One region of the Cobetia sp. MM1IDA2H-1 genome, then DNA from elsewhere that is predicted to be linked to it. Evidence: predicted binding sites of a transcription regulator. Region 1 holds the regulator's gene; each other region holds the start of a gene.
What was found. Region 1 encodes sigma-54, which starts transcription at its own class of promoters, with help from an activator protein. Its sites were predicted from a motif close to TGGCACNNNNNTTGCTNT; they were not measured.

Region 1 (7,498 bases):
GAACTGATCATCGGCCTGACCGTCATCGCCATCGGCACCAGCCTGCCGGAGCTCGCGGCCAGCGTGGCCAGCGCACTCAAGCGCCATCACGACATCGCCATCGGCAACGTCATCGGCTCCAACCTCTTCAACATCCTGGCCGTCCTGCCGGTACCGGGCCTGCTGGCACCGGGACCGGTGGATGGCAGCGCCATCAGTCGCGACTACCCGGTGATGCTCGGTCTGACCCTGATGCTGGCCGCCCTGCTCATCTGGCAGCGTCGCGGCCGCATCGGCCGTGGTCCGGGGCTGGTGCTGCTGGCCTGCTACCTCGGCTACACGGCCTGGCTTGCCATCAGCCTGACTCGCTGACGCCTGTAGGCGGACAGGCCGGAACGATCAGGCCATCCGCCCCATGTCAGCATCACGCCCGAGGCGTTGCAGCGCGTGAGTGACGCCTCTCTCACGCACCTTGAGTCCTGGCCACACACAGGCAACAATCTGAACATGACCAAGTCCTCCAGAATCCAGCCCGCCACCTCCGACATGTCTTCCACTGCCGATGATTCGCCCTCCAGCGGCCGCGATCACGCCGCCATGCAGGCGGATTTCCGCGCCAGCGCCCGACGCACCTTCGCGATCGAGGGCGCCGCCATCGCGGCACTGGAGCACCAACTGGATGCAGAGTTCGATCATGCCTGCCAGCTGATGATGGCGACCAAGGGCCGGGTGATCGTCACCGGCATGGGGAAATCCGGCCATATCGCCAGCAAGATCGCGGCGACTCTGGCCAGCACCGGCACGCCGGCGTTCTTCGTGCATCCCGGCGAAGCCAGCCATGGGGATCTCGGCATGATCACCTCGTCGGACACGGTGCTGGCACTGTCCAATTCCGGTGAAACCGCCGAAGTCACCGCACTGCTGCCACTGCTCAAGCGCATGGGGACGCCGCTGGTCTCGATGACCGGCAAGCCCGGCTCGACGCTCGCGCGTGATGCAGACGCACACCTGGACACCAGCGTCGCCCAGGAGGCCTGTCCGCTGAACCTGGCACCGACGGCCTCCACGACCGCCGCACTAGTGATGGGGGATGCGCTGGCCGTGGCACTGCTGGAAGCCCGCGGCTTCACCGCCGAGGAGTTCGCACTCTCTCATCCCGGTGGCAGTCTGGGGCGGCGACTGCTGCTGCGCGTCCAGGACGTCATGCATCAAGGCGATGCCCTGCCACGCGTGGCGCTGGGCAGCCCGCTGCGCGATGCGCTGCTCGAGATCACCCGCCAGGGCATGGGTTTCACCTGCGTGATCGACGAGGACGAGCATCTGGTCGGCGTCTATACCGATGGGGATCTGCGCCGCACCCTGGACCAGCACGGCGATCTGCGTGCGCTCAAGGTCGATGACGTCATGACGCGCGGTGGCAAGACCATCCGCTCAAGCATGCTGGCCGCCGAGGCGGTGCGCATCATGGAAGAAAACCGCATCAGCGTTCTGGTAGTCTGTGACGAGGATGAGCACCCGATCGGCGCCATCCACATGCACGGCCTGCTGGCCAGCGGCGTGATCTGAACTCCCCCGCGGGATTGCTGTCTCTGCACGACAGTCCCGTGAGTCTGGCGAGGGCAGCACGCAACCGTTGGCGGTCGTCGCCTACAGGAATGCGTCACGCATGCACGGAATGCGAGGAGAAAGACCATGAATGACATCACTTCCCTGGCGGAGGACTATCCCCAGGACATCATCGACCGCTCACGTCGCGTGCGCCTGCTGGCGCTGGATGTGGACGGCGTGCTGACGGACAACCGGCTGCACTACGATGCCAATGGCGTGGAAACCAAGAGCTTCCACGTCCAGGATGGCCACGGCCTCAAGCTGATCCTGCGCAGCGGTATCCGGGTCGCCTTGATCACGGGTCGCAGCTCGCCGATGGTGGAACGTCGCGCCAAGGAGCTGGGTATCCAGGACGTCATTCAGGGCCGCGAGGACAAGCTGGTCGCGCTGACCAACCTGTGTCGCGAGCACGATATCGCGCTGGATGACGTGGCCTACTGCGGAGATGACCTGCCGGATCGCGAAGCCATCCGTCGCGTCGGTCTGGGGGTCAGCGTTCCCAACGCCATGCCCTATGTGATGAGTGAAGCCAACTGGGTGACCACTCGTCAGGGCGGTGATGGTGCCGTGCGCGAGATCTGTGATCTGCTGCTCAAGGCACAGGGCCACTGGGCCTCGGTGCTGGATACCTATCTGCAGGAGTCGCGCGCCTGATGCCACGTCTTCCCCGTCCCTCTCCGCGCCTGTGGCTGATGCTGCTGCTCCTGCTGGTCGGCGGCGTCATGGCCCTGATCGAGCAGCGCAACAGTCTGGAATCGACAGTGGATGTCGACGCCAGCAGTGATGAGCCGGATTACTATCTCGACGGGGCTGACATGACGCGCTTCGATGCGCGGGGAGTGTCGATCCAGTCGATGACCTCCCCGCACATCGAACACACGCCAGGCGATGACGTGACACGTGCGCAGGCACCGAAGATCCGGACCAACGACAGCGAAGACCGTCGCTGGTACGCCACGGGTGACAGTGGCGTGTTGAGCGCCGGCGGCGACACCTTCACCCTCGAGGGCAATGCCAGACTACGCCAGCCTTCGGATGCCTGGACACTGGACACCGACGTGCTGCATTACAGTCGTGAGCAGAACCGTGCCTGGAGTGACGTGCCGGTGGTGATCACCCAGAATGGTCAACGCGTCGAGAGTGACCGCTTCAGCGCTGACCTCTCTCAGGATTCCGCCCAGCTGGAAGGCCGCGTCCGCAGTACCCTGCAACCCGGCAAGGGCAAGAGCGATGCCGCCCGGGAAGCCGAGACTCTCGACACCGGCAATGACACCACCCGTGACGATGATGGCCGCGTCTCCAGCACCTTCGATGCCGCGCCGGCCAAGGATCAGTGAGCGCACCCCTGCATGCGCCGAATCCTCTCTCTCCGATTTCCGCTTCACGATGGCCTGAGTGATCGTGAAGCCTTACCAGTTCTGCCAAGGAGCACTCCATGACTTCAACGACTCTCACGCCCTTGACGGTCTGGCGCCAGACACTCAGACCCGGTGTCATGGCCCTTGGCCTGGCACTTGGCATGACGACGCTTTCCCCGACCGCACTGGCGCTGGACAGCGATGCCAACCAGCCGATCAACATTGCCGCCGACTCACTGTCACTGGATGACAAGGCCGGCACGGCCACCTATACCGGTCGCGTGGAAATGCGCCAGGGCAGCATGAAGCTGGATGCCGCGCGCGTTGACATCAGTCGCGCCGACAGCGGCGAGATCTCCCTAGTCAAGGCCACCGGCCAGCGCGCCTACATGGAGCAGAAACCCGATACCGACGAGCGACTGGTCAAGGGCTGGGCGAATACCATTCGCTACCACGCGCTGGAGCGCCGGGTGGAACTGGTCGGCGATGCCCGTCTGGAGAAAGGCGACGACACCTTCGAAGGCGGCTACGTGGAATACTTCCTGGACAAGCGCCAGGTCAATGCCAGCAATGGCACCGATGCCTCATCCTCCGAGGGGTCACGCGTCCACATGACCCTGACGCCACGTGGCGCCAATGCCAGCAAGGACCAATGAGCATGACTGCTGCCAGCCCACGTACCCTCAGCGCTCGTCATCTGGCCAAGGCCTACAAGGGTCGCAAGGTCGTCAAGGACATCTCGCTGGAAATCCGCCAGGGTGACATCGTAGGCCTGCTGGGCCCCAACGGGGCCGGCAAGACGACCTCGTTCTACATGATCGTCGGCCTCGTGCGCTCGGATGCCGGTAGCGTGACCATCGATGACCACGACCTGTCCGGCGCCGCCATGCATCAGCGGGCTCGCGCCGGCATCGGCTATCTGCCCCAGGAAGCCTCGATCTTCCGCAAGCTCTCGGTATCCGACAACATCATGGCGATCCTCGAGACGCGCAAGGACCTGGATCGCAACGGACGCAAGGCACGCCTGGAGGAGCTGCTCAACGAGTTCAGCATCACGCATATTCGTGACAGTGCCGGCATGAGCCTTTCCGGCGGGGAGCGCCGCCGCGTGGAGATCGCTCGCGCACTGGCCACCGAGCCGGACTTCGTGCTGCTCGATGAGCCGTTTGCCGGCGTGGACCCCATCTCGGTGGGCGAGATCAAGAGCATCGTGCGCCAGCTGCGTGACCGCGGCATCGGGGTGCTGATCACCGATCACAACGTGCGCGAGACACTCGACATCTGCGATACCGCCTACATCGTGGGCGATGGCCAGATCATCGCGCATGGCGACGCCGACACCATCCTCGCCAACCAGCAGGTGCGTGATGTCTACCTGGGTCATGAGTTCAAGCTCTAGCCCGAGAGTGCCGTCAGCCTGGTGAGAGCCGTCAGCCTGGTGAGAGCCGTCAGCCTGACGAGAGCCGTCCGACCTCTTCTGCTCTCACCAGCACCCACCAGCACCCGCCACTTCCTGCTTCATTGTCGGGGCCTCGTTCCCCGCCCCCTCACGCAAGCGCCTCGACATGCGCTTGCGTGATCTCCCCGTGAACCCTCCTGCTCTGCCACACCTCACTCGAATGCATGACGTCCATACCACCTTGGTGGCAACATGGCATGCAAGTTGCTTGAATATTCTCGACTGCCCCTTGTCAGTGCCCCGACCCACGGTATAGCGTAGATGCACGTTCCTTTGCCGTGAATGACAGACCCCATGAAACCCACCTTGCAGCTTCGACTCGGCACTTCCCTGACCATGACCCCGCAACTTCAGCAAGCGATCCAGCTGCTGCAGTTGTCGACGCTGGACCTGCGTCAGGAGATACAGCAGGCGCTCGAGTCAAACCCCATGCTGGAGCTTGACGAGGAATACGAGTCGCTGGATGTCGCGGAGACACAGGACAAGAGCGAGATCTCCACCTCCGAGACCAACAGCGAGATTCCTGAAGAATACCCTCTCGACAGTGACTGGTCGGACCTCTACCAGGACCACGCAGGCAGCCTGACCAGTTCCGGCAGCGGAAGCTCGAGCGAGGACGGGCCGGACTTCGATCGCAACACCAGTGTCGAAAGCCTGCAGGACCATCTGCGCTGGCAGCTGGCGATGACGGACCTCGATGCGCGTGAACGCCAGATGGCGGAGAGTCTGATCGATGCGGTGGATGGGGCCGGCTACCTGAGCATGAGCCTGGACGAACTGGTCGATGGCCTGCGAGGTCAGGGACTGCCCGGCCTCAAGGCGTCGGAACTCGAGCAGGTCCTGCTGCGCCTTCAGCAGTTCGATCCCACCGGTGTGTTCGCTCGAGACCTGCGCGAATGCCTGCTGCTTCAGCTGGCCCTGCTGCCGGACGATCTGCCGCTGCTGGCCCAGGCCCGCCGTCTGGTGCGGCAATTCCTCGAGGCACTGGGCAATGACGATCGCAAGCTGCTCAAGCGTCGCCTGAGCCTGGATGATGATGAGCTGGATCACGTCATTCGTCTGGTACGGGCGCTCGACCCGCGCCCGGCGTCCGCCTGGGGCGAGCCTGCCAGTGATTACGTCATCCCGGACCTGCTGGTCCGTCATACGCGTCACGGCTGGCAGGTCGAGCTCAACCCGGAAGCGCTGCCCAAGCTGCGTATCCAGCCGGAATATGCCGCCCTCATCAAGCGGGCCGACAAGTCCGCGGACAACACCTTCCTCAAGGACAATCTTCAGGAAGCCCGCTGGCTGATGAAGAGCCTGTCCTCACGCAATGACACCCTGCTCAAGGTGGGCCGCGAGATCATGGCGCGCCAGATCGACTTCCTCGAGCAGGGGGAAGAAGGCATGAAGCCGCTGATCCTCGCCAACATCGCGGAAGTGGTCGAGATGCACGAATCCACCATCTCGCGGGTGACCACCCAGAAATATATCCACACCCCGAGAGGCGTGTTCGAACTCAAGTTCTTCTTCTCGAGTCAGGTGGGTGGCAGCGGCAACGGTGACGCGCACTCCAGCACCGCGATCCGTGCGCGCATTCGCAAGCTGATCTCGGAAGAACCGGCGCGCAAGCCATTGTCCGACTCACGCCTGGTGGATCTGCTGGCCAGTGATGGCATCGAGGTAGCGCGCCGGACGGTCGCCAAGTATCGCGAGGCCATGGGCATCCCCTCCTCCAGCGAGCGCAAGCGCTTGGCGTGAGTCTCGACAACGGATACCCGCAAGCCAGCGGGCTCCACACGTCGGAGCGCTGAAGCTCGCCCCCTTGCACCTGCCATCCTGACATCATCTGCCAATCGGTCGTCTGAATACCGGTTGGCAATGCCTGTCCTTGCGACTGCGTGAGTGACTTCACGCCCCCAATTGCCTATTTTTCCAGCCACTTTTCTCCAGAGTGCTTTCTTTTTCCCTCACATCCCACGGACAGATAGCCAGGGGTCGCCACCGACTCCTGCCACACGAACGTCGACGTAAATGCTGACATTGGCCACAAACGGCCGGTTTCTCGAGCCCCATTCCGTCCGTGATGCGAGGCGATGCTCATGAAGAACCTGCTGATATCCCTCGCTGGGTTGAAGACAAGCCTTGCCCCACGATGCAGCGCAGCGTTGATCTTTGTTCAAAGCTTGGGCATTGTCGGGGTAGACGCTCGGTACACCGGCACCGCCGCTCTCGCCAGCAGATGATCGCCACGAGACCATGGCCGGAGTCAGAAAGTGGCCGCGCGTTCAATCAGGGTTTGCTCGCAGTCAAAAAGGGTTACAATTCAAAGGCAACCCGCTGGATAAAGGAGCGTGTCCATGCAAGTGAATATCACCGGGCATCATGTGGAACTCACCGATCCTCTCCGCGATTATGTCAACGAGAAGCTCGCTCGCCTCGAACGGCATTACGACAACATCACCAATGTTCAGGTGACACTGTCGATCGAGAAGGAACGCCAACAGGCTGCCTGCACCCTGCACGCCGCTGGCGCCGACCTCCATGCCCTGGCAGAAGACCCCAACATGTACGCTGCCATCGACGCGCTCGCCGACAAGCTGGACCGCCAGCTGGTCAAACACAAGGAAAAGTCCCAGGCTCGCTCTCAGGGCACCGGGACCCGTTGACCTTCTGCCATGACACTTGATCAGATCCTTCCCCCCGAGCGCACGCTCTACGGCGTCCCCGGGGGGAGCAAGAAGCGGGTGCTGGAATTCTTCAGCACCTTCATTGCTCAGAACATTCCCAGCCTGGACAGCCAGGAAGTCTTCTCGCGCCTGATCGGGCGCGAGAGACTGGGTTCGACGGGCATCGGCCACGGCGTGGCCGTGCCACATGCACGCAGTCCACACTGCAAGACCCCCATCGCGGCGTTCATGAAGCTCGGTGACCCCATCGACTTTGACGCCATCGATGGCGAACCCATCGATCTGCTGTTCGTGCTGCTGGTCCCCGAGGAGGCAGATGACACCCATCTCACTCTGCTCGGCCAGGTGGCGGAACTGCTCAACTCGCCCACCAACCGGGCAGCATTGCGCCAGGCAGACAGTCAGCGAGCATTGTTCGAAGC
Region 2 (7,498 bases), 730 kb from region 1:
TCAACGCTTGGCGATACGGCACTCCTCAAATGTCACTCGCGCTGCCGGACACGGCATGTCCTCACTGCACCGCAACGGTATTATCAGCAATTCCAGCCACCCGTTTCATAATTTTCATTACGCCACCAACCCCTAGAATTACTGGATACGTAAGGAAAATACCGACTGTGTATAACATTACATAACCCCCTCGACAGGACATTTCCCAGCGCTCAAATATCCATCATCTGGCAACGCCAAACCCTATCGATATGGACACCGAGCCGCACCACCTCATCGAAGCGTGACGCATTACACTCTGAATCAACACTTGAGGGCGACATCAGCCCTCCTCCAGCACCCGGCCAGACCGGCGAAACAGGCGGCAGAGAGGCAATATCGTCACCCAGAACGGGCAAGGCACCCGCACGATGAACAAACGGCAGCGTTTCCCGTCGACATCGCGGCATGAATTTCATGAAGAGCTTCATGAAGAGCTTCACGAAGTAGTTCACGGAGATGTTCATGAAGAAGTGAACGGAGAAACGCCCTAGCATGACTCAGGAGGCTGGGCTCAAGAGAAGAGGCGCGGGGGAAGGGAGTGCCTTTCCCGAGAGTCGCGCAGGCCCCACCCAATGCCAGCCTCCTTCGATGCGCCGGACTGGCTGCCGTGTCTGTTCAGCTCGAGACATTCATGCGGACTGAACGTTGAAAATAGTCCATCAACCGGCTTTTTCCATGAAATAACGCGCGTTCTAGCAGATATTTCACGAAGTTGGCGACATGGAACACTTGGCTGATCACAAGCCCTCGGGCCTGCACCAGAAGAGTGCTGATGGAACATGCAAGGCGGTACTCCAGGCGCTACAGGAGTGCCTCAAGAGGGGGACTGCTGGTATATTTGATCGGTTGTCTCGGCCCTGCTGATACAACCGCCAAGCTGTCTCAAGGAGGCCACCCAAGGGTGGCAGAGAATCGTCCAACCCATGGAAAGGGCCAGCCATTCAGGACGACTTCGGCTTGTTTCAGGAGTAACACCCCATGCAAGACATGCTTGCCTCGCTGGCACCCATGGCGGACATCATCGGCATGCTCGGCACCTCTCTGGTGGTCGGTGCCTTCTTTCTGCTGCAGATTGGCAGGCTCGATGCACGCAGCCTGGCCTACAACCTCATGAATCTGAGCGGGGCGATCCTCTTGTTGATCAGCCTGTGCATCAACTTCAATCTCGCCAGCTTCGTGATCGAGGTGTTCTGGATCGTGGCATCTCTGGTGGGCCTGGTTCGCTGGTTGATGGGGTCTCGTCCACAGACGGTCTGACCTGCCCGGCACCCGCCTCATGCGACGGACACAAAAAAACCGCCACACCTCGACGGGTGTGGCGGTTTTTTTGGCAGCATGTCATTCAGGCGTCGCGTTGACGCTCGATCTCCTCGGCGTGGCTGGCGGCTTCCCGCTTTGCCAGCGCAGCCTCTCCCTCATCGTCCACCGCCACGGCAGGCTCGGTGGTCGACGCAGCACCCGCCACCAGTCCCTGCTTCTCCAGCAGCGCCTCAAGTGCGATGACCTGCTTCTCCAGCGACTCCACACGCCCGCGAGTCCGCGTCAGCACATCCATCATGATGTCGAAGTCCTCGCGCGACACCAGTTCCATGCGATCAAAGGCGCTGCGCATCACACCCTGTACGGACTTCTGCAGCTCTTCCGGGCCGTGCGAGGCGTCCTGGAGGCGCTCACCGATCTGCTGGGCCATACGCCCGATGACGTCGTTCTTGAACATGCTCCACCTCAGCCATTGCAAGCCGACGGGCCCATCATGGGGCTGTCGGTCAGAGAAAAGGATCTCCCCGAAACGTGGGGGACATCATGTCATGTTGCAAGGATACGCAACCCGCTGGCCTGACGCATGTCTCGACCCCGAATCTCTCGCCACTGACGGCAGGCACGGACCTTGTGCACCATATTAGCGCTATCTCCTACCTCGAAAGCCGCAATTCAGGCACCAAAGCGGTGCATCGCCATGGCGTTCTTCTTGCCGTCATTTTTGGCCTTGCTGCGGAGCTGCTTTTTCCCTCAGCACAACTAGATGAATTTAAAGATTTTTTAACCTCATGGCATACCTCGTGCGATGCACTTGTCAGGAACAGGCCACCAGCAGTGTCTGATTGGCCGCACTCAACATGACAGATCATTGCGGTAGCAAACGGGGGCAGCACATGAAACTGATCACCGCCATCATCAAACCCTTCAAGCTGGACGACGTGCGTGAAGCGCTGGCCGACAACGGCGTGCAAGGCATCACGGTCACGGAAGTGAAGGGCTTCGGGCGACAGAAGGGCCACACCGAGCTGTATCGCGGCGCCGAGTATGTCGTCGACTTCCTTCCCAAGGTCAAGATTGAAGTGGCTGTTGATGACAGCAGTGTGGAAACGGTGCTGGACGCCATCACCCAGGCAGCCAACAGCGGCAAGATCGGCGACGGCAAGCTGTTCGTCACCCCGCTGGATGACGTGATCCGTATCCGTACCGGTGAACGCGGCGCCGATGCTGTCTGAGCCCCGCGCACAATAATAAAGGAGAATCCCGCATGAACGAGATCATCGAGGTCAAGTACGCACTTGATACCTTCTATTTCCTGGTCTGTGGCGCCCTGGTGCTGTGGATGGCTGCCGGCTTTGCCATGCTGGAAGCTGGCCTGGTACGCGCCAAGAACACTACCGAGATCCTGACCAAGAACGTGGCGCTGTTCGCCATCGCCTGCACCATGTACATGGTGGTCGGTTACCACATCATGTACTCAAGCGCCGAAGGCGGCTTCCTGCCGAGCCTGGGCTTCTTGATCGGCGCCGAGAATACCGCTGAGGAAGCGCTCGCTTCCGGTGGCGACATCTACTACAGCGCGCGTTCCGACTTCTTCTTCCAGGTGGTGTTCGTGGCGACCGCCATGTCCATCGTCTCCGGTGCAGTCGCCGAGCGCATGAAGCTGTGGGCCTTCCTGGCCTTCGCCGTGGTCATGACGGGCGTCATCTACCCGGTCCAGGGCTACTGGACCTGGGGTGGCGGCTTCCTGAGCGAAGCGGGCTTCAGTGACTTCGCCGGCTCCGGCATCGTGCACATGGCAGGCGCTTCCGCCGCACTGGCTGGCGTGCTGCTGCTGGGGGCTCGCAAGGGCAAGTACGGCAAGAACGGTGAGATCAACGCCATCCCGGGCTCCAATCTGCCGCTGGCGACCCTGGGCACCTTCATCCTGTGGCTGGGATGGCTGGGCTTCAACGGCGGCTCCGAGCTGGTGCTGTCCAACATCGATGAAGCCAACGCGGTCGCTCAGGTCTTCGTCAACACCAACGCCGCTGCCTGCGGGGGTGTCATCGCTGCCCTGATCCTCGCCCGCCTGTGGTTCCGCAAGGCTGACCTGACCATGGCCCTCAACGGCGCCCTGGCTGGCCTGGTCGCCATCACCGCTGGTCCGCTGGCACCGAGTGTCGGTGCTGCCACCCTGATCGGCGCCGTCGGTGGCCTGCTGGTGGTGTTCTCCATCGTCGGCCTCGACAAGCTCAAGCTCGATGACCCGGTCGGTGCCATCTCCGTCCACGGTGTAGTCGGTCTCTGGGGCCTGATGGCAGTGCCGCTGACCAATGACGATGCCACCTTCTCCGCACAGCTGCTGGGCGCCGTGTCCATCTTCGCCTGGGTATTCATCGCAAGCTTCGTGGTCTGGCTGGTCATCAAGACCATCATGGGACTGCGCGTCAGCGAAGAGGAAGAGTACGAAGGCGTCGATCTGGCGGAATGTGGCATGGAGGCGTATCCGGAATTCACCTCCAGCCGCAAGTAATCAAGGATCGAGACTCACGCGACACCCAAAGACTCCCGCCACCTGGCGGGAGTCTTTTTTCCTGACCGGATAAGCGGTGTATGCTTGAGCAATAGGGGCTGGCGTGGCGAGCAGCAACGCCACCCGCACCATCACCCAAGGAGAGAGACGATGAAACTGGTCACTGCCATCATCAAGCCATTCAAGCTCGACGACGTACGCGAATCCCTGTCCGAGATTGGCGTCCAGGGTATCACCGTGACCGAGGTCAAGGGTTTTGGCCGCCAGAAGGGCCACACGGAGCTGTATCGGGGTGCCGAGTATGTGGTCGACTTCCTTCCCAAGGTGAAGCTCGAGGTCGCCGTGGATGACGCCATGATCGATTCCGTGATCGAGGCGATCACCAATGTCGCCAACACCGGCAAGATCGGTGACGGCAAGATCTTCGTCTCGCCGCTGGAGCAGGTCATTCGCATCCGTACCGGCGAGACCGGCAAGGACGCCGTCTAAGCCCCTGGTGCAAGCCCTGGCGATGACGTGCTGCCCCGACGGGTGACATGAGCACACAAAAAACCGCAGGCCATTGGCCTGCGGTTTTTTCGTTTCAGCACGTGCCGTTCATGCGTGATGCTCGTGGTTCATGCTCAGAGCATCACTTCTCGACATGCTTACGTCTCGACACGCTCACTTCTCAACATGCTCACTTCTCAACACGCTCACTTCTCAACATGCTCACTTCTCAACACGCTCACTTCTCAACAAAGGCACGCTCGATCACATAGTCACCCGGCACACCCATCTTCGGCGAGATGGCGAAGCCACGGGCATCCAGCATGGCGCTGATATCGTCGAGCATCGCCGGCGAGCCGCAGATCATCGCGCGGTCACGCTTCGGGTCCAGCGGCGGCAGGCCGATGTCCTCGAACAGCTTGCCATTCTCGACCAGATCCGTGATGCGGCCCTGGTTGCGGAACTCCTCGCGCGTCACGGTCGGGTAGTAGATCAGCTTCTCGGCGATCTCTTCCCCAAGATACTCGTGCTTGGGCAGCTCTTCCGCGATCATGTCGGCATAGGCCAGCTCTGAGACATGGCGCACACCGTGCATCAGGATGATCTTGTCATAGCGCTCATAGGTCTCCGGGTCCTGAATCACGCTCAGGAAGGGCGCCAGGCCAGTTCCGGTGGAGAACAGGTAAAGATTCTCGCCCGGCAGCAGATCGTCCAGCACCAGCGTTCCGGTGGGCTTGCGCGAGACCATGATCTGGTCACCCGGCTTGAGGTGCTGAAGGCGTGAGGTCAGCGGGCCGTCCTGCACCTTGATGGAGAAGAACTCCAGATGCTCTTCGTAGTTCGGGCTGGCGATCGAGTAGGCGCGCATCAGCGGCTTGCCTTCGACTTCCAGGCCGATCATCACGAACTGGCCATTCTTGAAGCGCAGGCTGTCTTCCCGCTGGGTGCGGAAGCTGAACAGCGAGTCGTTCCAATGATGGACGTCGATGACTTCGGTAGTGGTCAGACTGCTCACCTGGTGGCCTCCCGGGGTCGCGCCCCTTGAAATCAAGCATTCTATTATGGAATAAGCAAATAACAGCTTATGACCCAATGAACTATGCAGCGATTGTAGTCACTGTTGGGTTATGCGTTAAATGGTTTATCTGGATATAGGTTATCCAGACTATCAATATTGATTGCGAATGAATCGCATTACAAGCCCGGCAATGGCCTGCTTCACATTGCAGCGCGAACCGGGTGTTGCGCTGGCCAGCGAGCTCCTCTCGACACTGCCTGCATGCACAAGGAGGCGGAATGCGTTACAGCCTGCGACAACTGGCGGTCTTCGTTGCCGTGGCACGCCACGACAACGTCTCGCTGGCAGCCGAAAGCCTCGCGATGTCACAGTCCGCCGCCAGCACGGCTCTGGCCGAACTGGAGCGCCAGTTCGACTGCCGCCTGTTCGACCGGCATGGCAAACGCCTGCGCCTCAATGGCCTTGGCCGCGAACTGCTTCCCAAGGCCATCGCCTTGCTGGATCAGGCGGAAGAACTCGAGCAGCTGCTCGGCCAGCAGGATGCCACCGGTTCACTGGAAATCGGCGCCACCCTGACCATCGGCAACTACCTGGCGCCCCAGATCGTCGGCAGCTTCCTTGAGCATCATCCGGCTAGCCGTGTAGAGCTGCATGTCCTCAACACCCACCAGCTGATCGAGAAGCTGGCGCATTTCGAGCTCGATATCGGGCTGGTGGAAGGCGAGGTGGAGCACCCATTGCTGGAAGCCACGCACTGGGTAAGTGATCGCCTGAGCATCTTCTGCGCTCCCTCGCATCCTCTGGCCCGAGGAGAGGTGACGCTCGCACGCCTGCTGGAGGCGCGCTGGATCATGCGTGAACGGGGCTCTGGCACCCGCAGCACCTTCGAGCAGGCACTGCGCCCACACCTCGAGAGCCCCTCGGACAGCGTGGCCCAGCGACTCGACATCATGATGGAACTGGAGCACACCGAGGGGATAAAGCGCGCGGTGGAGGCCGGCCTGGGAATCGGCTGCGTTTCACGACTGGCGCTGCGAGACGCCTTCCGGCGCGGTAGCCTGGTCGAGCTGCCCACCCCATGGCTGGAGCTGACTCGCGCCTATCGCTTCGTCCATCATCGCGACCGCTTCATTACCCAGGCCATGCGCGAGTTCGTGACGAGCTGCCGCACCCTGAGTGGCTCCGCCTCACGCAGCGACGAGATCGAGATGCATCAGGTACCGTGACCATCAAGCAGCATGGCTGCAGGTACGCAAGCACTCACTTACCCTCCATATTGCATGACGCCAACGCACAGGCACCGCCAGCGAGTCCGCTGACGGTGCTTTCAGATTCAGCAGGCCGTGTAACGCCCTGCCGTCATGTCACCGACTTCAGTGATTCAGGCCAGTGAAGCGCTGTTTGATGTCGTCGGCACTCTCATGGGAGAGATCCTTGTCGACGGTCTCGCTGACCAGCTTGGCCACCGGCTTGTCGAGCTTGTCACGCAGCGCACCGAGGAACTTGGGTGCGGCAGCGATGATCAGCTGATCAAACTTGCCGTCGTTGGCCGCCTGCTTGAGATATTGCGCCACTTCCTTGGCGAAGAAGTCCTGATGCTTGTCCGAGGTCGCGCCATCATCTCCCGTCTGATGCAGGCTACCGTGCCCGCCACTGGACTCGCCCTTGCCACCGGTTCTCAAGTCACCGGTATGCTGACGGCTTTCAGGATGTACGAGGCTGTCCACTTCAGTGACCTTGCCGGCAGCACGGGCAAAGATACGAGCGCGGGCGGCATCAGCAGCAACGATGTAAGTAACCATTTACACACTCCCTGTCTCTCGTGAGGCGTCGTTGATCAGATATTGACGATCATCTTCTGCGTTCATCAGAGGACATGCTGGCAGCGGAGTGAACATTCAACCCTTACCGCTCATTTCCCGCACACCGCCCCGCCAGCCCGCCCCCCCTGTAGGTCGACAAGACCGTCGATAACCCAAAACGCCAGGGCCGCCCCTAAGGGCGGCCCTGGCGTCTGGTGCGTGTCATTCGTGACGGACAAGCCCATGTACTGACGGCCTTACCAGGCTTGCCAATCCAGCTCCTCCGATGCGACGGCTCTGGCAGCGCGGGGGCTGGAGTACTGTGCGGAAAGGGTGCCTGCGCTGCGCGGCGCCATTGCCGGCGGCTGTGCAGGG
Region 3 (7,498 bases), 740 kb from region 1:
CAGGGTGATGCCGATCAGTGCACGCACCAGCTTGTCCAGATTGACCTCACCGGGCACGAACAGCGGCAACATCACCGAGGCCATGAACAGCACCGTGATGAGCGGCACACCGCGCCAGAACTCGATGAACACCACGCAGATGCTCTTCACGATCGGCATATCGGAGCGACGCCCCAGCGCCAGCAGGATCCCCAGCGGCAGTGCCGCCACGATACCCACCACCGCCAGTACCAGTGTCAGCATCAGGCCGCCCCACTCGTGGGTGCCGACGACCTCGAGCCCGAAGCTGCCACCATGCAGCAGGAAGTAGGCGATGAAGGGGAAGACCGCCAGAGTGACGATGGCGACCCAGCCCTTTGCCGGCAGTTTCGGAATCGCCAGCCAGGCGATCAGCGCGGCAAAGATGGCGAACACGATATCGACCCGCCAGGTCTCCTCACTCGGATAGAAGCCATAGATGAACTGATCGAGGCGCGCACTGATGAAGACCCAGCAGGCCCCCTCACCCGTGCAATCAGCACGCGATGTGCCACTCCAGTCGGCATCGATCAGCGCCCATTGCAGGCTGGGCACCACCAGCAGGTAGACCAGATACAGCGCGAACAGCGTGAACAGCGTATTGATCGGTCCGGCGAACAGATTGGCTCGCAGCCAGGCCACCGCACCGATGCTGTCGCTTGGCGCCGGGCGGGAATCGATCATCTTCTCGGTAACCCGTGACAGGGTCTTTTCAATCGACATGGGCAGACCCTCAGCGCTCGACCAACGCCATGCGGGCGTTGAACCAGTTCATGAACATGGAGACCAGCAGACTGATGGTCAGATACACCAGCATCGTCATGGCGATCACCTCGATGGCCTGACCCGTCTGGTTGAGCGTGGTACCCGCGAAGACCGAGACCAGATCGGGATAGCCGATGGCCGTGGCCAGCGACGAGTTCTTGATCAGGTTCAGGTACTGGCTGGTCAGCGGCGGGATGATGACGCGCAGTGCCTGCGGCACCACCACGAGGCGCAGCGTCATGCCACCTGACAGCGACAGCGCCCGTGAGGCCTCCGTCTGGCCGTGCGGTACCGCCTCGATGCCGGAACGCACGATCTCGGCGATGAACGCCGCGGTGTAGACCGACAGCGCGACCCACAGGGCGAGGAACTCGGGAACGACCGTGATGCCGCCACGGAAGTTGAAGCCCTTGAGTTCCGGCAGCTCCCAGCTCAGCGGCATGCCCATCGCGAAGTAGGCCAGCAGCGGCGCCACGATGATCAGGCCGAGCGAGATCCAGCCCGCCGGCAAGCGCTGACCGGTACGGGCCTGACGCTGGCGGTTCCAGTAGCTGAAGATGCCGCTGGCGACGACGGCCAGCACGAACACGGCAATCACCACCGAGAAGCCGCTGGAGGTGATCGGTGCCGGCACGAACAGACCGCGCACGTTGAGGAAGAAGGCCTCGCCCAGCGACAGCGAACCTCGCGGACTCGGCAGAGTGCGAAGAACGGCGAAGTACCAGAAGAAGATCTGCAGCAGCAGGGGAATATTGCGGAAGACTTCGATGTAGACCGCCGCCAGCCGCGAGATCAGCCAGTTGGGGGAGAGACGGGCGATCCCCATGATGAAGCCGATCACGGTGGCCGCGATGACGCCCAGTGCGGATACCAGCAGGGTGTTGAGCAGACCGACGATGAAGGTATCGCCATAGGTGGACTGCTCGGAATAGTCGATCAGACTTTGCAGAATGCCAAAGCCTGCGGTGTTGTCCAGGAAGGCAAAGCCGGTGGTGATGCCACGGCTTTCGAGGTTGGTCAGGGTATTGCTGACGATGATCGCCAACACGCCGAACACGCCTGCCAGCATCAGAAGTTGGAAGATCAGTGCTCGCTTGGCCGGGTCACGCCAGAATGGCGGCTTGACCGTGGCCGGCGGGCGAGAAGCAGGTTGTGTCATACAGGCAATCTCCGCCGGAAAGCTATGCGACTTCCGCCTGCCGCCCTATCGAACGGCAGATCAGTTATCTCTCGGCACTCGAGGAAAGGATCACGGGGAACAGACCAAGCCCCTCACGACGCTGGCCAGGGGAAATGACCGTATGGCCACTTCTCCCTGGCCAGCGTCCTTGCTCAGCCTGCGTCACGGTTCACCCGGCTCGCGCTGGACCTCCAGGCGAGCCGAGGCATCAGCGAACGGGCGGTGCGTACTGGACGCCGCCGTCGGTCCACAGCGCGTTCAGACCACGCTCGATCCCCAGAGCGGAGCCGGTGCCGACATTGCGCTCGAACATCTGCCCGTAGTTGCCCACCTGCTTGATGACCTGATAGGCCCAGTCAGCCGGCAGCCCCATGGCTTCGCCGTAGTTGCCATCGGCACCGACCAGACGCGCGACATTGGGATTGGTATCCGACTTCTTGGCTTCGATGTTGTCGGAGGTCAGCCCCATCTCTTCGGCGTTGATCTGAGCGAACAGGGTCCATTTGACGATGTTGAACCACTGGTCATCGCCCTGACGGACGACGGGGCCCAGCGGCTCCTTGGAGATGACTTCCGGCAGTACCATGGCGGACGCCGGATCGGAGAGCTTGATGCGCAGGGCGTAGAGCTGGGACTGGTCGGAGGTCAGGACGTCACAGCGGCCCGCTTCGAAGCCCTTGACGGTTTGGTCGGAGGTGTCGAAGACGACCGGCTCGAAGGACATCTCGTTGAGGCGGAAGTAATCCGCCAGGTTCAGCTCGGTGGTGGTGCCGGACTGGATACAGACCGCCGCGCCATCCAGCTCCTTGGCACTGGAGACCCCCAGGTCCTTGCTGACCATGAAGCCCTGGCCGTCGTAATAGTTCACGCCGGCGAAGTTGAGGCCCAGAGACGTGTCACGCGTGGCGGTCCAGGTGGTGTTGCGCGACAGGACATCGATTTCACCGGACTGCAGCGCGGTGAAGCGTTCCTTGGCCGTCAGCGGGACGTAGCGCACCTTGCTGGCATCACCCAGCACAGCCGCCGCGACACCACGGCAGACATCGACATCCAGGCCCTGCCAGTTGCCGGCGTCATCCGGCGCCGAGAAGCCCGGCAGACCGGTGCTGACACCACACTGGACAAAGCCCTTTTCCTTGACGCTATCCAGAGTCGCGGCACTGGCACCACTGGCTACCGAGGCAGCCAGGAGGGCGGCGCTAGCGATCAGCAGTGGCTTCTTGTTGTTATGCATCTTGAATCCCTCGCGTATGTCTGGAATCCGCTCGGAAACACCCCGAGACGGTGATGGTGCAATGCTGTGCATGGCACCCCTCGACAATAGCAAGCTCCGTTCCAATTTCCGCCTATCGTGTGATCCGCTGCGTTCAACGCTGAAAAAACAGCCGAACGGCAGTGAAAACGGCCAAACCTCCCGATGCCGACCGTCGATCATATGGCGAGACAAGCGTGCAGATAGTGGCGTCTGACGCCTCGTTCGCTTCATATCGGTGCAAAATAAAAACGGCCGTTTCATGACGAAACGGCCGTTCTTGAACTTTCCTGCGCTCCGGTCTGGGGAGTTGCGACCAATGTCGCAGCCACCCTGACTCAACGCTACCGCGCACTGAAACGCATCCTTCACGCCCCGATGCGCTTCTGGATGACTCAGTCTTCCAGCAGACGCTGCATGAAGGGAGGCAGTACCAGGGCGGCACGATGGCCTTCCACGGTATAGAAATCGCGCGCGAAGCTGGCCGCAGCCGCGTCTTCCTCACGGAAGGACTTCACGTCACATCCCTTGCCCGCCAGGGTGCAGCTCCACCAGCCGGACGGGTATACCGGCTGCGGGAACGGCAGGGTCGCGACGCTGTCGAAGCCCGCTTCGCCCATGTCGTTGCGCAGGTCCTTGATGATGGAGTCGGTGTGATACAGCGGCGACTCGCTCTGCTGCACCATCACCCCCCCCTGCTTGAGGATACGGTGGCAGCGCTTGAGGAAGTCGGTCTTGAACAGACCTTCCGCCGGACCGACCGGATCCGTGGAATCGACGATCAGCACGTCGATGCTCTCGTCCGGGCAGTTGTCGACCCACTTGACGCCATCCTCGAACAGCAGCTCGGCACGCGGGTCATCATTGGACTCGACCAGTGCCGGGAAGAACTGCTCGGAAGCCCGCGTGACCGCCGGATCGATGTCGATCTGGGTGACCTTCTCCACGCCCGGGTGCTTGAGCACCTCACGCAGGGTGCCACAGTCGCCCCCCCCGATGATGACGACACGCTTGGGGGCCGCGTGGGTGAACAGCGCCGGATGCGACATCATCTCGTGGTAGAGGAAGTTGTCGCGGTCGGTCAGCATCACGCAGCCGTCCAGCACCATCAGATTGCCGTAGGTCTCGGTGGCATAGACCTCAAGGTGCTGATAAGGCGTCTGCTCGTCATGCAGCTTGTGGCTGACCTTGAGCGAGAAGGCGCTGCCGTGGCGGTCGAAGATTTCGGTGAACCAGGAGCCATCGAGATGTTCGGTCATGAGAACCCTCACAAGGGATATCGGAGTCGGATATCAAGGTATGAATAAGAGGACGGGACATCAGACCCTCAAGGCCTGAATCATCGACGCACGCGTCATCGGGCGATGCAGTCCTGATCAATCAACAGGACTCAGGCGCAGCACCATAGCCAAAGACACGCGGAGTGGAAAGAGCTTGTGCACGATCTCGAGGCACTGGGGTTGACGCGCGATGACCAACGACTCACCCGCCAGGCCTCTTCTGGCGGGTAGAGGCCTGGCACACGGCCCGTCACAGGCGGCTCAGGCGCACCATCAGACGTCCGCCCAGGTGGCAGCCAAGCCCGGCAAGAATGCCGAGGAAATCCGCCAGCGCATCCAGCACTTCTGCCCCGCGATAGGGAATCACCAGCTGCAGCCCCTCGATGCCAACGCCCAGCAGCAGCAAGGCGGGCAGGATGACAAGACTGCTCAACCCGGCCAGCCGCGTGGTCAGTGCCAGCAAGGCGAAGGCGGAGAAATGCTGCAGCTTGTCCCAGGGGAAGGTCTGCTCCGGGTGAGGCTCACCCGGCGAGAGCGTGCCGAACAGGATCAGCAGCAGGCAGAACAGTGCCACGCACGCCCAGCCTCGCCTCGGCGCGAGGCGTTGCTCCAGCGGCGTCATGCGTGATACCCCGCCATGAAAGACACGGCGGGGCTGTCAGCCATCAGTGACATGGTTCAATCGCGCGCCAGCGGCGTGGCGTTGGCGGTGTCATCCTGATGATAGGCGGGGCTCAGCTCATGCAGAGCGTCCATCAGAGCATTGACGTTGCCCGGGTCAGTGAACTGGCTGATGCCATGCCCCAGGTTGAAGATGTGGCCAGGCCCCTGACCGTAGCTATCGAGAATGCGGCCGACTTCGGCACGAATCGCGGCGGGAGTGCCGAACAGCGCATTCGGGTCCAGATTGCCCTGCAAGGCCACGCGATGGCCGACGCGCGCGCGCGCATCCGACATCTCGGTGGTCCAGTCCAGGCCGACACCGTCACAACCGCTGGCGGCGATGTGCTCGAGCCACTGGCCGCCATTCTTGGTGAACAGGATCACCGGCACGCGATTGCCTTCGCTGTCAGGCTTGAGGCCAGCGACAATCTGCTCCATGTAACGCAGCGAGAACTCGAGATAGGCCGGTGTGGACAGGGTGCCGCCCCAGGTATCGAAGATCTGCACTGCCTGGGCACCCGCCGCGATCTGGGCGTTCAGGTAATCGGTGACGGCCTGAGCGAGGGTGTCGAGCAACTGATGCATGGCTTCGGGGCTGGAATACATCAGGCCTTTCACATGGCGGAAGTCCTTGCTGGAACCGCCCTCGACCATATAGGTCGCCAGTGTCCAGGGACTGCCGGAGAAACCGATCAGCGGTACGCGACCGTTCAGCTCGCGGCGGATGGTCGAGACGGCACGCATGACGTAATCGAGATCACGCTCGACGTTCGGAACGCTCAGCGCCTCGATTTCCGCGGCGGTGCGCACCGTCTTGCGGAATTTCGGACCTTCACCTGTCTCGAAGTAAAGCCCGAGGCCCATGGCATCCGGGATGGTCAGGATATCGGAGAACAGAATCGCGGCATCGAGCGGGAAACGCTCCAGCGGCTGCAGCGTCACCTCGCAGGCACGCGCGGTGTCCATGCACAGGTCCATGAAGCCACCGGCCTGACCGCGGATTTCACGGTATTCCGGCAGATAACGGCCCGCCTGGCGCATCATCCAGACAGGGGTACGGTCAACCGGCTGACGGGCCAGCGCGCGCAGGAAGCGATCATTCTTCAGGGTCATCAGAATCACACATCAGCTCGGGAATGTCCCGGCATTCTATCAGAGCCTGAGCAAAATCCCGCCCATCGCGACGATGCAACAAATGCATTGGCTTTCCCCTCGCTTTCCGCCCAGACACCCGCCCGGCCTCTCCTCCTGAAGTGCTTCCACGGATTGTGGTGGTGTCGGCAACAACGCTTTTCCATCGCAGGCGATGAGTCGCACGCTTCAGACTGGTAAACTCGCCTGATGATTGCATGCTGGCCGCCAATGACGTGAATCACTCATCGAGACATTGCCGAGTCCCCGCATGCCCGTGCTTTTTCAGCCCGGCGATTGTTCGGGCGTTCGAGGTGAACAGTGACCATTCGATTCATCGCCGCCTCGCGGCTGCCAACCCCCTGGGCGACCTTCACCATGCACGGTTTCGAGGACGAAACCACCGGCAAGGACCACATCGCTCTGACCCTGGGCGACATCGATGACGGTGCCCCGGTGCTGGGCCGTGTGCATTCCGAGTGCCTGACCGGCGACGCCCTCTTCTCCATGCGCTGTGACTGCGGCTATCAGCTGCAGGAAGCGCTCAAGCGCATTGCCGCCGAAGGGCGTGGCGTGCTGCTCTACCTGCGTCAGGAAGGGCGCGGCATCGGCCTGCTCAACAAGATTCGCGCCTATGAGCTGCAGGATGGCGGTGCCGATACCGTCGAAGCCAATGAGCGCCTGGGCTTCGGCGCTGATATGCGCCGCTACGATATCTGCGTCCCGATGCTGGAGCATCTCGGGGTCAGCACCCTCAAGCTGATGACCAACAACCCGCGCAAGGTCGATGCGCTCACCCGCGATGGCGTCACCATCAGCGAGCGTCAGCCGATCACCACCGGTCTGAACCCGCACAACGAGCAATACCTCTCGACCAAGGCCGGCAAGCTTGGCCACATGATGGCACTCGATGACTTCACCCACGCCAGCGACGTGGATATCGAGCGCAGCGAGTAGAGATCGAGATGCGGGAGGGGGCACTGATGTGCTCCCGCCCATCGAGAGCCCATGAAGGCGGCGAAAGAGCGTGACATGACGGCGTCATCCTATAGAGAGTAGGCTTGAGAGGAATCCGCGCCGGAGACATCACCATGCGCAAGCCCTCACCCTCACCGACATCGTCATCCGAGACATCGTCACGTCCCGCTCTCTATACCCGGTTTGAAGAATGGCTACATAGTGCCAGCCACGGTCTCGGCGCTGTCATGG
Region 4 (7,498 bases), 350 kb from region 1:
AGTGCCGGCGATGCGGATGGCGCGGCTGGCGGCCTCGCCCTCGACCTGCGGCGGACGCGACAGCGGATGTGCCTCGGGCCCGGTAATGCCATCGGCCAGCAGCTTCTGCTGCAGGTGGTAGACCAGCTCGCCGTTCTCGGCATGCACGGTGGGAATCGCGCCCAGCTCCAGACAGCGCGCGAAGCTCGAGACGAGGGTGTCGTCCGGCGCCATGATGGCGTTCTTGTAGGCCATGAAGTGCTTGAAGCTGTTGACCCCGTAATCGGAGACCAGCGTCTGCATGTCCTGGCTGACGCTCTCGTCCCACCAGGTGACGGCGACGTGGAAGCTGTAGTCGCAGCACGACTTCTCGGCCCACTCGCGCCAGGTGTGATAGGCCTCCATCAGCGGTTGCTGGGGGGAGGGAATCACGAAATCGATGATCATGGTGGTACCGCCGGCCAGCGCCGCGGCGGTGCCGCTCTGGAAATCCTCGCTGGCCACGGTGCCCATGAAGGGCAGCTGCATGTGGGTGTGCGGGTCGATGCCGCCGGGCATCACCAGACAGCCGCTGGCGTCGATCACCTCGCAGTCGTCCGGTACCTCGAGGTCGGTGCCGATGGCGGTGATGGTCTCGCCGTCACACAGCACATCGGCGGTGTAGCGCTCTTCGTGGGTCTGGATGCTGCCGCCCTTGATCAGGATTGCCATGAATCTCTCCCGGCCGCATCGCGCGGCCTTGTCCGGCATTGAGTGTCAGGTCGTGTTGTCGTTGTCGTTATCGTGCTGGCCGTCATTCACCATCGGTGAGGCGGGTATAGGCGTCCGGACGGCGGTCACGGAAGAACTGCCAGTTGTTGCGCACCTCGCGCACCATCGCCATGTCGAGATCGTGGATCAACAGCTCGTCCTCGGTGGCGCTGGCCTGGGCTTCGATCTGGCCGCGTGGATTCACGAAGTAGGAGGAGCCGTAGAACTCGCCGATATCCCAGGGCTGTTCATGGCCGACACGGTTGATGGCGGCGATGTAGCAGCCATTGGCGGCGGCGGAGGCGGGTTGTTCCAGCTCCCACAGATACTGGGAGAGGCCGGCGACGGTGGCGGAGGGATTGAAGATGATCTCGGCGCCGTTGAGCGCCAGCGCGCGCCAGCCTTCCGGGAAGTGGCGGTCGTAGCAGATGTAGACGCCGATGCGCCCGTAGGCGGTGTCGAAGACCGGCCAGTCGGACTTGCCGGGCTTGAAGAAGAATTTCTCCCAGAAGCCCGCCACCTGCGGGATGTGGGTCTTGTGATACTTGCCCAGATAGCTGCCGTCGGCATCGATGACGGCGGCGGTGTTGTAGTACACCCCCGGCTGCACTTCCTCGTAGAGGGGCACGATGATCACCATCTGATGCTTCTTCGCGTACTGCTGCATCAGGGTGACGGTGGGGCCGTCCGGCACGCGCTCGGCGGCGGCATACCACTTGGCATCCTGGCTCGGGCAGAAATAGGGCTGATTGAAGACTTCCTGGAAGCACAGGATCTTGACGCCTGCCTCACCGGCCTGGTCGATCAGCGGCAGGTGGGCCTCGTTCATGGCATCGCGGATCTGTGCGGGCTCGAGGTCGGTGGAGACGTTGAGTCCCATCTGGATGACGGCGCAGCGCAGCTTGCCGGCATCCTCGCGGTAGGAGATGCGGGAGTCGTTCGACATGTCATCCTCATCGGGCGGCTTGGTGCCGGTTGTTGTTGTCTTCAATGAGTGCTGGTGGGCAGAGCGGGTGAGCCGGGATGGCGCGAAATGGGTCCTGGAAAATCACTCCGCCTGTCCGGAAAGTCTGCATGCCCGCGGCAGGTATCGTGGGTCAGGGAAGGTCCGATGCAGATCCTGTCTCACCAGTCAGCTTAATGAACATTAGACAGTGTTCCCGCGTTCGGCAAGACGAAGTGTCAAATAAAGTCTTGTAGATTTATCTTGTTGTTATAAAAGGATTTTCGGTCAAGATTTCGCATGAATTCACCATTGTGGTGCCAGGAGAATCAGCGTGGTTCACGCGATTTTCAAAGGAAAACTCAATGCACATCAGTGGCTTGTGATCGTCTGTATGGGCCCTGTGCAAGACCGCCTTGCACCAGCTTGGAACCTGACCATACTGACAATTGGCGCGAACACGGCGTGTCGCCACCTGACGGACATCAGACGGTAAAACCCGCGCCATTGCCTCTCAAGTTGTCTTGCGGGACAGGTTTGATTTGACGGCAATAATGCCGCCATCGGCATGCGATTTGCCCATGAAAGGTACCGCTTCATGTGGATGGGTAATTCGAGCATCCCTTGGCTGAAACAGGGTGAAAAGTGAATCAGGAGGGTGAAGGAAGGGACGGATCTTCAAAGACGGCAAGACGCGCCACAGAGCGCAAAGCCAGGACAAGCGACGTGCATCACCCTCAACAATAACAACAGCTGAACAGGTGAGGACTCATGGCCCCGACACAGACTCGCTCGCACATGGTGCGCAGCAATGAGGAAATGATCGAGCTGGTGGTGGCGCAGGACGTCGCCCGCAGCCCGCGCTACAACGAGGATATCGCGCCGACCAGGAGCGCTGAGCGCACCTGGTCGCGCTGGAACATCGCCGCGCTGTGGGTCGGCATGTCGATCTGCGTACCCACCTATACCCTGGGCGGCGTGCTCACTGCCTACTTCGGATTGAGTGTCGGCGAGGCGCTGATCACGATTCTGGTCGCCAATCTGGTGGTACTGATTCCGCTGACGCTGAACGCCTTCCCCGGCACGCGTTTCGGGATTCCCTTTCCGGTAGTGCTGCGTTCATCGTTCGGGATCATCGGCTCCAACGTGCCGTGCATGATTCGGGCGGTGGTCGCCTGTGGCTGGTTCGGTATCCAGACGATGTTCGGCGGCCTGGCGATTCACCTGCTGCTCTCGAGCCTCTCGGCGGACTGGAAGGCGCTGGGCGGGGTGGGCGAGGTCATCGGCTTCTTCATCTTCTGGGCGCTCAACCTGTTCGTGGTGATTCGCGGCGCGGAATCCATCAAGTGGCTGGAGACGCTCTCCGCGCCCTTGCTGCTGGCGGTGGGGGTCGGCCTGATGGTGTGGGCGCTGCCGCATACCTCGATCAGCGAACTGCTGGCCCAGCCACCGAATCGTCCCGAAGGCGATGGCGTGGCCAGCTACTTCATGGCGGGCCTGACCGCGATGGTCGGCTTCTGGGCGACGCTGTCGCTGAACATCCCGGACTTCAGCCGTTACGCGAAGAGCCAGAAGGACCAGATCGTCGGTCAGATCATCGGCCTGCCGCTGACGATGTTCTTCTTCGCGGCGCTCGGCGTGGTGCTGACGGCCGCTTCCAGCTCGCTGGTGGGGGAGACCATCTCCGACCCGGTCAACCTGATCGGTCGCATCGACAGCCCCGGCTGGGTCGCCATCGCCATGGTGCTGATCATCATCGCGACGCTCTCCACCAACACCGCCGCCAACATCGTCTCGCCGACCAATGATTTCCAGAACATCGCGCCGAAATTCATCAACCAGACGCGCGGCGTGCTGCTCACCGGGCTGGTCGGGGTGCTGCTGATGGGCTTCGAGCTGATCAAGAAGATGGGCTGGATCGTCTCCGACGTGAGCCTCGAGAGCCTCTATTCCAACTGGCTGTTGGGCTATTCGAGTCTGCTGGGGCCGATCGCGGGAATCATGATCGTCGACTACTTCGTGATCCGTCGCCAGTCCTTCGATCTGCCGGCGCTCTATCTGGATGGCAGCACCTACCCGGCCTTCAATCCAGCGGGCTTCATCGCCTTCTTCGTGCCGGTGGGGCTGACGGTGATCAGCTTCTCGCAGCCCGGGCTTTCCTGGTTCTACGACTACGGCTGGTTCACCGGCTCGCTGCTGGGGGCGCTGGTCTACTTCGTGGCCAGCAAGCTGCTGGTCAAGGCACCGCCGGTGCATCTGCCGGAGGCGATACCGGGTGGCGGCGCGCAGCGTGCCTGACGCCGCTGGTGGATAGCTCGCAACGCAACGTCACGTGCAACGACAGACGGGCTGCCCATCGGCAGCCCGTCTGTCGTCGTGACAAGGGGAAGTGACGGCCGGTTGAGGCCTTCGCGCCCTGGGTGTCAGCCCACCAGGCCGGGGATGCCGTCCTCGAAGCGCTCGACCATGAAGTCGACGAACTGGCGCACCTTGGGCGAGAGATGGCGGTGGCGGGGATAGACGATCCACACCCCGGTATCGCGCACCTGATACTCATCCAGCACCGAGATCAGCTTGCCACTGGCTAGGTGAGGCGCGACGTAATAGTCGGGAATCTGGGCAAGCCCGAGGCCCTTGAGCGTGGCGTCCAGCAGTGCCGGCCCGGAATTGGCCTGCCAGCTGCCGGAGATGCGCACTTCGCGGCGCTGGCCCTCGACCTCGAACAGCCATTCACGCTTGGAGCCCGCCAGACAGCGGTGGCTGGAGAGCTCCGCCAGGGTGTGCGGACGCGGCGCACGCTGAAAGTAGTCGTGCGAGGCGACGACATACTCCTGGCGGTCCACCAGTCGCCGCGCGATCAGCGAGGAGTCCTTGAGCACGCCCATGCGAATGGCGACATCGAAGCCCTCGTCGATCAATTCCACCGGACGATTGGTGAAGTGCATCTGCACCTCCAGCTGCGGGTGCATCAGCTGGAAGTCGTTGACCAGTGGCGCGACGTAGCGCTCACCGAAGGTGGTGGCGCTGGTCAGCTTGAGCACGCCGCTGGGACGGGCATGGAAGTCGCCGATGGCCTGTTCGGCGGCGCGGAAGCCATCGAAGAGGTGATGGCAGTGCTCGTAATACACCTGTCCGGCATCGGTGAGACGCGTCTGACGGGTCGTGCGATAGAGCAACTGGGTATCAAGCTGGGCTTCCAGCTGGCTGATCAGGCGACTGACATGTGAGCTGGAGACCCCGAGATGACGGGCGGCACCGGAAAACGAGCCGATTCTGACGACTTCCACAAAGGCTTCGATGCGGTCCCAACGCTGCATGCCCGCTCCTCATCATTGTTGTTGAGTGACAATAATCATCTGAGTGCTGACGGCTTAATCCCGCCAAGGTCACTGCGTAGACTGTGTTGCATACTGATGGCACCGCACGCGTTGCGGCAATGCATTGCTCCTTGCCTGTCCCCCTGCGTGAGCCCCTTGTGAGCAAGGGGGCACCGGCAGGCTCGCCGGGAGAATGCCACGGATCAGTCTACCGCCATTGTTGCTCCGAGGAGATATTAATGAAATCACGTGCTGCGATTGCGCTGGAAGCCGGCAAGCCGCTGGAGCTGGTCGAGATCGATGTCGAAGGACCGAAGGCCGGCGAGGTGCTGGTACGCATCGTCAATACCGCCGTCTGCCACACCGATGCCTACACCCTGTCCGGCGCAGACCCCGAAGGCCTGTTCCCGTCCGTGCTGGGCCATGAAGGCGCGGGTATCGTCGAGGAAGTGGGCGAGGGTGTCACCGGTCTGGTGCCGGGCGACCACGTTATCCCGCTCTATACCGCCGAATGCGGCAAGTGCAAGTTCTGCCTCTCCGGCAAGACCAACCTGTGCAGCGCCGTGCGTGCCACCCAGGGCCGTGGCCTGATGCCGGATGGCACCTCGCGCTTCTCGCTGGACGGCAAGATGCTGCACCACTACATGGGCACATCTACCTTCTCCGAGTACACCGTGGTGCCGGAAGTCTCGCTGGCCAAGGTGTCCAAGGAAGCGCCGCTGGACAAGATCTGCCTGCTGGGCTGTGGCGTCACCACCGGTATCGGCGCGGTGATGAATACCGCCAAGGTCGAGCCGGGTGCCACCGTGGCCATCTTCGGTCTCGGCGCCATCGGTCTGGCCGCCATCCAGGGCGCGGTGATGGCCAAGGCGTCGCGCATCATCGCCATCGACATCAATGAGGACAAGTTCGATCTGGCCCGCAAGTTCGGCGCCACCGACTTCGTCAACCCGAGCAAGCTGTCCGTGCCGGTCCAGGAAGCCATCGTCGACATGACCGACGGCGGCGTCGACTACTCCTTCGAGTGCATCGGCAACGTCAAGGTCATGCGTGCCGCGCTCGAGTGCGCGCACAAGGGCTGGGGCGAATCCATCATCATCGGCGTCGCCGGTGCCGGTGAAGAGATCGCCACCCGCCCCTTCCAGCTGGTGACCGGGCGTGTCTGGAAAGGCTCCGCCTTCGGTGGCGTCAAGGGCCGTACCGAGCTTCCGGGCTACGTCGAGCGCTACATGGATGGCGCGATCAACCTCGACGACTTCGTCACCCACCAGATGCCCTTCGAGAAGATCAACGAGGCCTTCGACCTGCTGCATGAAGGCAAGTCGATCCGTACCGTGCTGAGCTTCTGATCCGCGAGCGATCTTTGGCTGAAACGCCTCCGGGCCGGGCAGGCAAGCGTGATGCCTGGGCGGGCTCGGAGCGTGAAACGGCGTCGGCTTGCCGACGCCGTCTTCATGAGGCGATATCACAAGGGAGAGCATGATGACCGCGACCGAACAACTCGAGCTGGTCAGCGCCAACAAGGTGCATGGTGGCTGGCTCAAGCGTTACCGTCACCGCAGCGGCAGTCTGGATTGCGACATGGTGTTCGCCATCTATCTGCCGCCGCAGGCCGAACAGGGCCCGGTGCCGATGCTGTGGTGGCTGTCGGGGCTGACCTGCACCGACGAGAACTTCATGCAGAAGGCCGGCGCGCAGCGCAAGGCAGCCGAGCTGGGCATCGCCCTGATCTGCCCGGACACCAGCCCGCGTGGCGTGGACCTGCCCGGCGAAGATGACAGCTATGACTTCGGCAGCGGTGCCGGCTTCTACGTCAATGCCACCCGCGAGCCGCGGGCGCGCCATTACCGCATGTACGACTACGTCACCGAGGAGCTGCCGGCGCTCGTCAAGCGTCACTTCCCGGTGGATGGCGAACGCGAGTCCATCTCCGGCCACTCCATGGGCGGCCATGGTGCGCTGATCTGCGCGCTGAAGAATCCGGGCCGCTATCGCTCGGTCTCCGCCTTCGCTCCGATCGCCAATCCGATGGCCTGCCCGTGGGGCGAGAAGGCCTTCAGCGGCTATCTCGGCGATGACCGCACCCAGTGGGCGCAGTGGGATACCTGCGAGCTGGTCAAGCAGGCGGGCAACAGCGGTGCCGCGCGTCAGGAGCTGTTCGTCGAGCAGGGCGAGAATGACCAGTTCCTGGAAGAGCAGCTCAAGCCGGAGCGTCTGGAGGCGGTCTGCGCCGAGCAGGACCACCCGCTGATCCTGCGTCGCCAGCCCGGCTATGATCACAGCTACTTCTTCATGGCCAGCTTCATCGATGAGCATCTGACCTACCATGCGAAACACCTCCTTTGAGGTGTGAGGATGGTAGCCAATGAAGATAAAAAGGCATGCGAAACACCTCCTTTGAGGTGTGAGGATGGTAGCCAATGAAGATAAAAAGGCATGCGAAACACCTCCTTTGAGGTGTGAGGATGGTAGCCAATGAAGATGAAAAGGCATGCGAAACACCTCCTTT

Region 2: a site for sigma-54 is predicted at 2,092-2,109, ahead of BOH68_RS00340 (P-II family nitrogen regulator). Genes of this name have one in related genera too.
Region 3: a site for sigma-54 is predicted at 3,284-3,301, ahead of BOH68_RS00285 (amino acid ABC transporter substrate-binding protein). Genes of this name have one in related genera too.
Region 4: a site for sigma-54 is predicted at 2,237-2,254, ahead of BOH68_RS02090 (NCS1 family nucleobase:cation symporter-1). Genes of this name have one in related genera too.

What each region holds. Positions count from the first base shown of each region.
Region 1 is NZ_CM133225.1:802,375-809,872, reverse strand. It holds gene BOH68_RS03450 (calcium/sodium antiporter) at 1-351, shown strand, start outside; gene BOH68_RS03445 (KpsF/GutQ family sugar-phosphate isomerase) at 577-1,545, shown strand; gene BOH68_RS03440 (KdsC family phosphatase) at 1,672-2,241, shown strand; gene lptC (LPS export ABC transporter periplasmic protein LptC) at 2,241-2,924, shown strand; gene lptA (lipopolysaccharide transport periplasmic protein LptA) at 3,023-3,601, shown strand; gene lptB (LPS export ABC transporter ATP-binding protein) at 3,604-4,344, shown strand; gene BOH68_RS03420 (RNA polymerase factor sigma-54) at 4,699-6,147, shown strand; gene hpf (ribosome hibernation-promoting factor, HPF/YfiA family) at 6,747-7,055, shown strand; gene BOH68_RS03410 (PTS sugar transporter subunit IIA) at 7,065-7,498, shown strand, end outside.
Region 2 is NZ_CM133225.1:70,289-77,786, reverse strand. It holds gene BOH68_RS00355 (hypothetical protein) at 213-494, opposite strand; gene BOH68_RS00350 (CBU_0592 family membrane protein) at 1,021-1,299, shown strand; gene BOH68_RS00345 (accessory factor UbiK family protein) at 1,385-1,759, opposite strand; gene BOH68_RS00340 (P-II family nitrogen regulator) at 2,196-2,534, shown strand; gene BOH68_RS00335 (ammonium transporter) at 2,567-3,814, shown strand; gene glnK (P-II family nitrogen regulator) at 3,965-4,303, shown strand; gene BOH68_RS00325 (ferredoxin--NADP reductase) at 4,542-5,318, opposite strand; gene BOH68_RS00320 (LysR family transcriptional regulator) at 5,600-6,547, shown strand; gene BOH68_RS00315 (host attachment protein) at 6,695-7,123, opposite strand; gene BOH68_RS00310 (methyl-accepting chemotaxis protein) at 7,381-7,498, opposite strand, start outside.
Region 3 is NZ_CM133225.1:58,734-66,231, reverse strand. It holds gene BOH68_RS00295 (amino acid ABC transporter permease) at 1-741, opposite strand, end outside; gene BOH68_RS00290 (amino acid ABC transporter permease) at 752-1,942, opposite strand; gene BOH68_RS00285 (amino acid ABC transporter substrate-binding protein) at 2,172-3,197, opposite strand; gene speE (polyamine aminopropyltransferase) at 3,611-4,474, opposite strand; gene BOH68_RS00275 (VanZ family protein) at 4,746-5,117, opposite strand; gene hemE (uroporphyrinogen decarboxylase) at 5,174-6,271, opposite strand; gene ribA (GTP cyclohydrolase II) at 6,611-7,246, shown strand; gene trhA (PAQR family membrane homeostasis protein TrhA) at 7,381-7,498, shown strand, end outside.
Region 4 is NZ_CM133225.1:456,878-464,375, forward strand. It holds gene hydA (dihydropyrimidinase) at 1-690, opposite strand, end outside; gene BOH68_RS02085 (nitrilase-related carbon-nitrogen hydrolase) at 773-1,675, opposite strand; gene BOH68_RS02090 (NCS1 family nucleobase:cation symporter-1) at 2,444-3,970, shown strand; gene BOH68_RS02095 (LysR family transcriptional regulator) at 4,096-4,989, opposite strand; gene BOH68_RS02100 (S-(hydroxymethyl)glutathione dehydrogenase/class III alcohol dehydrogenase) at 5,229-6,338, shown strand; gene fghA (S-formylglutathione hydrolase) at 6,472-7,335, shown strand.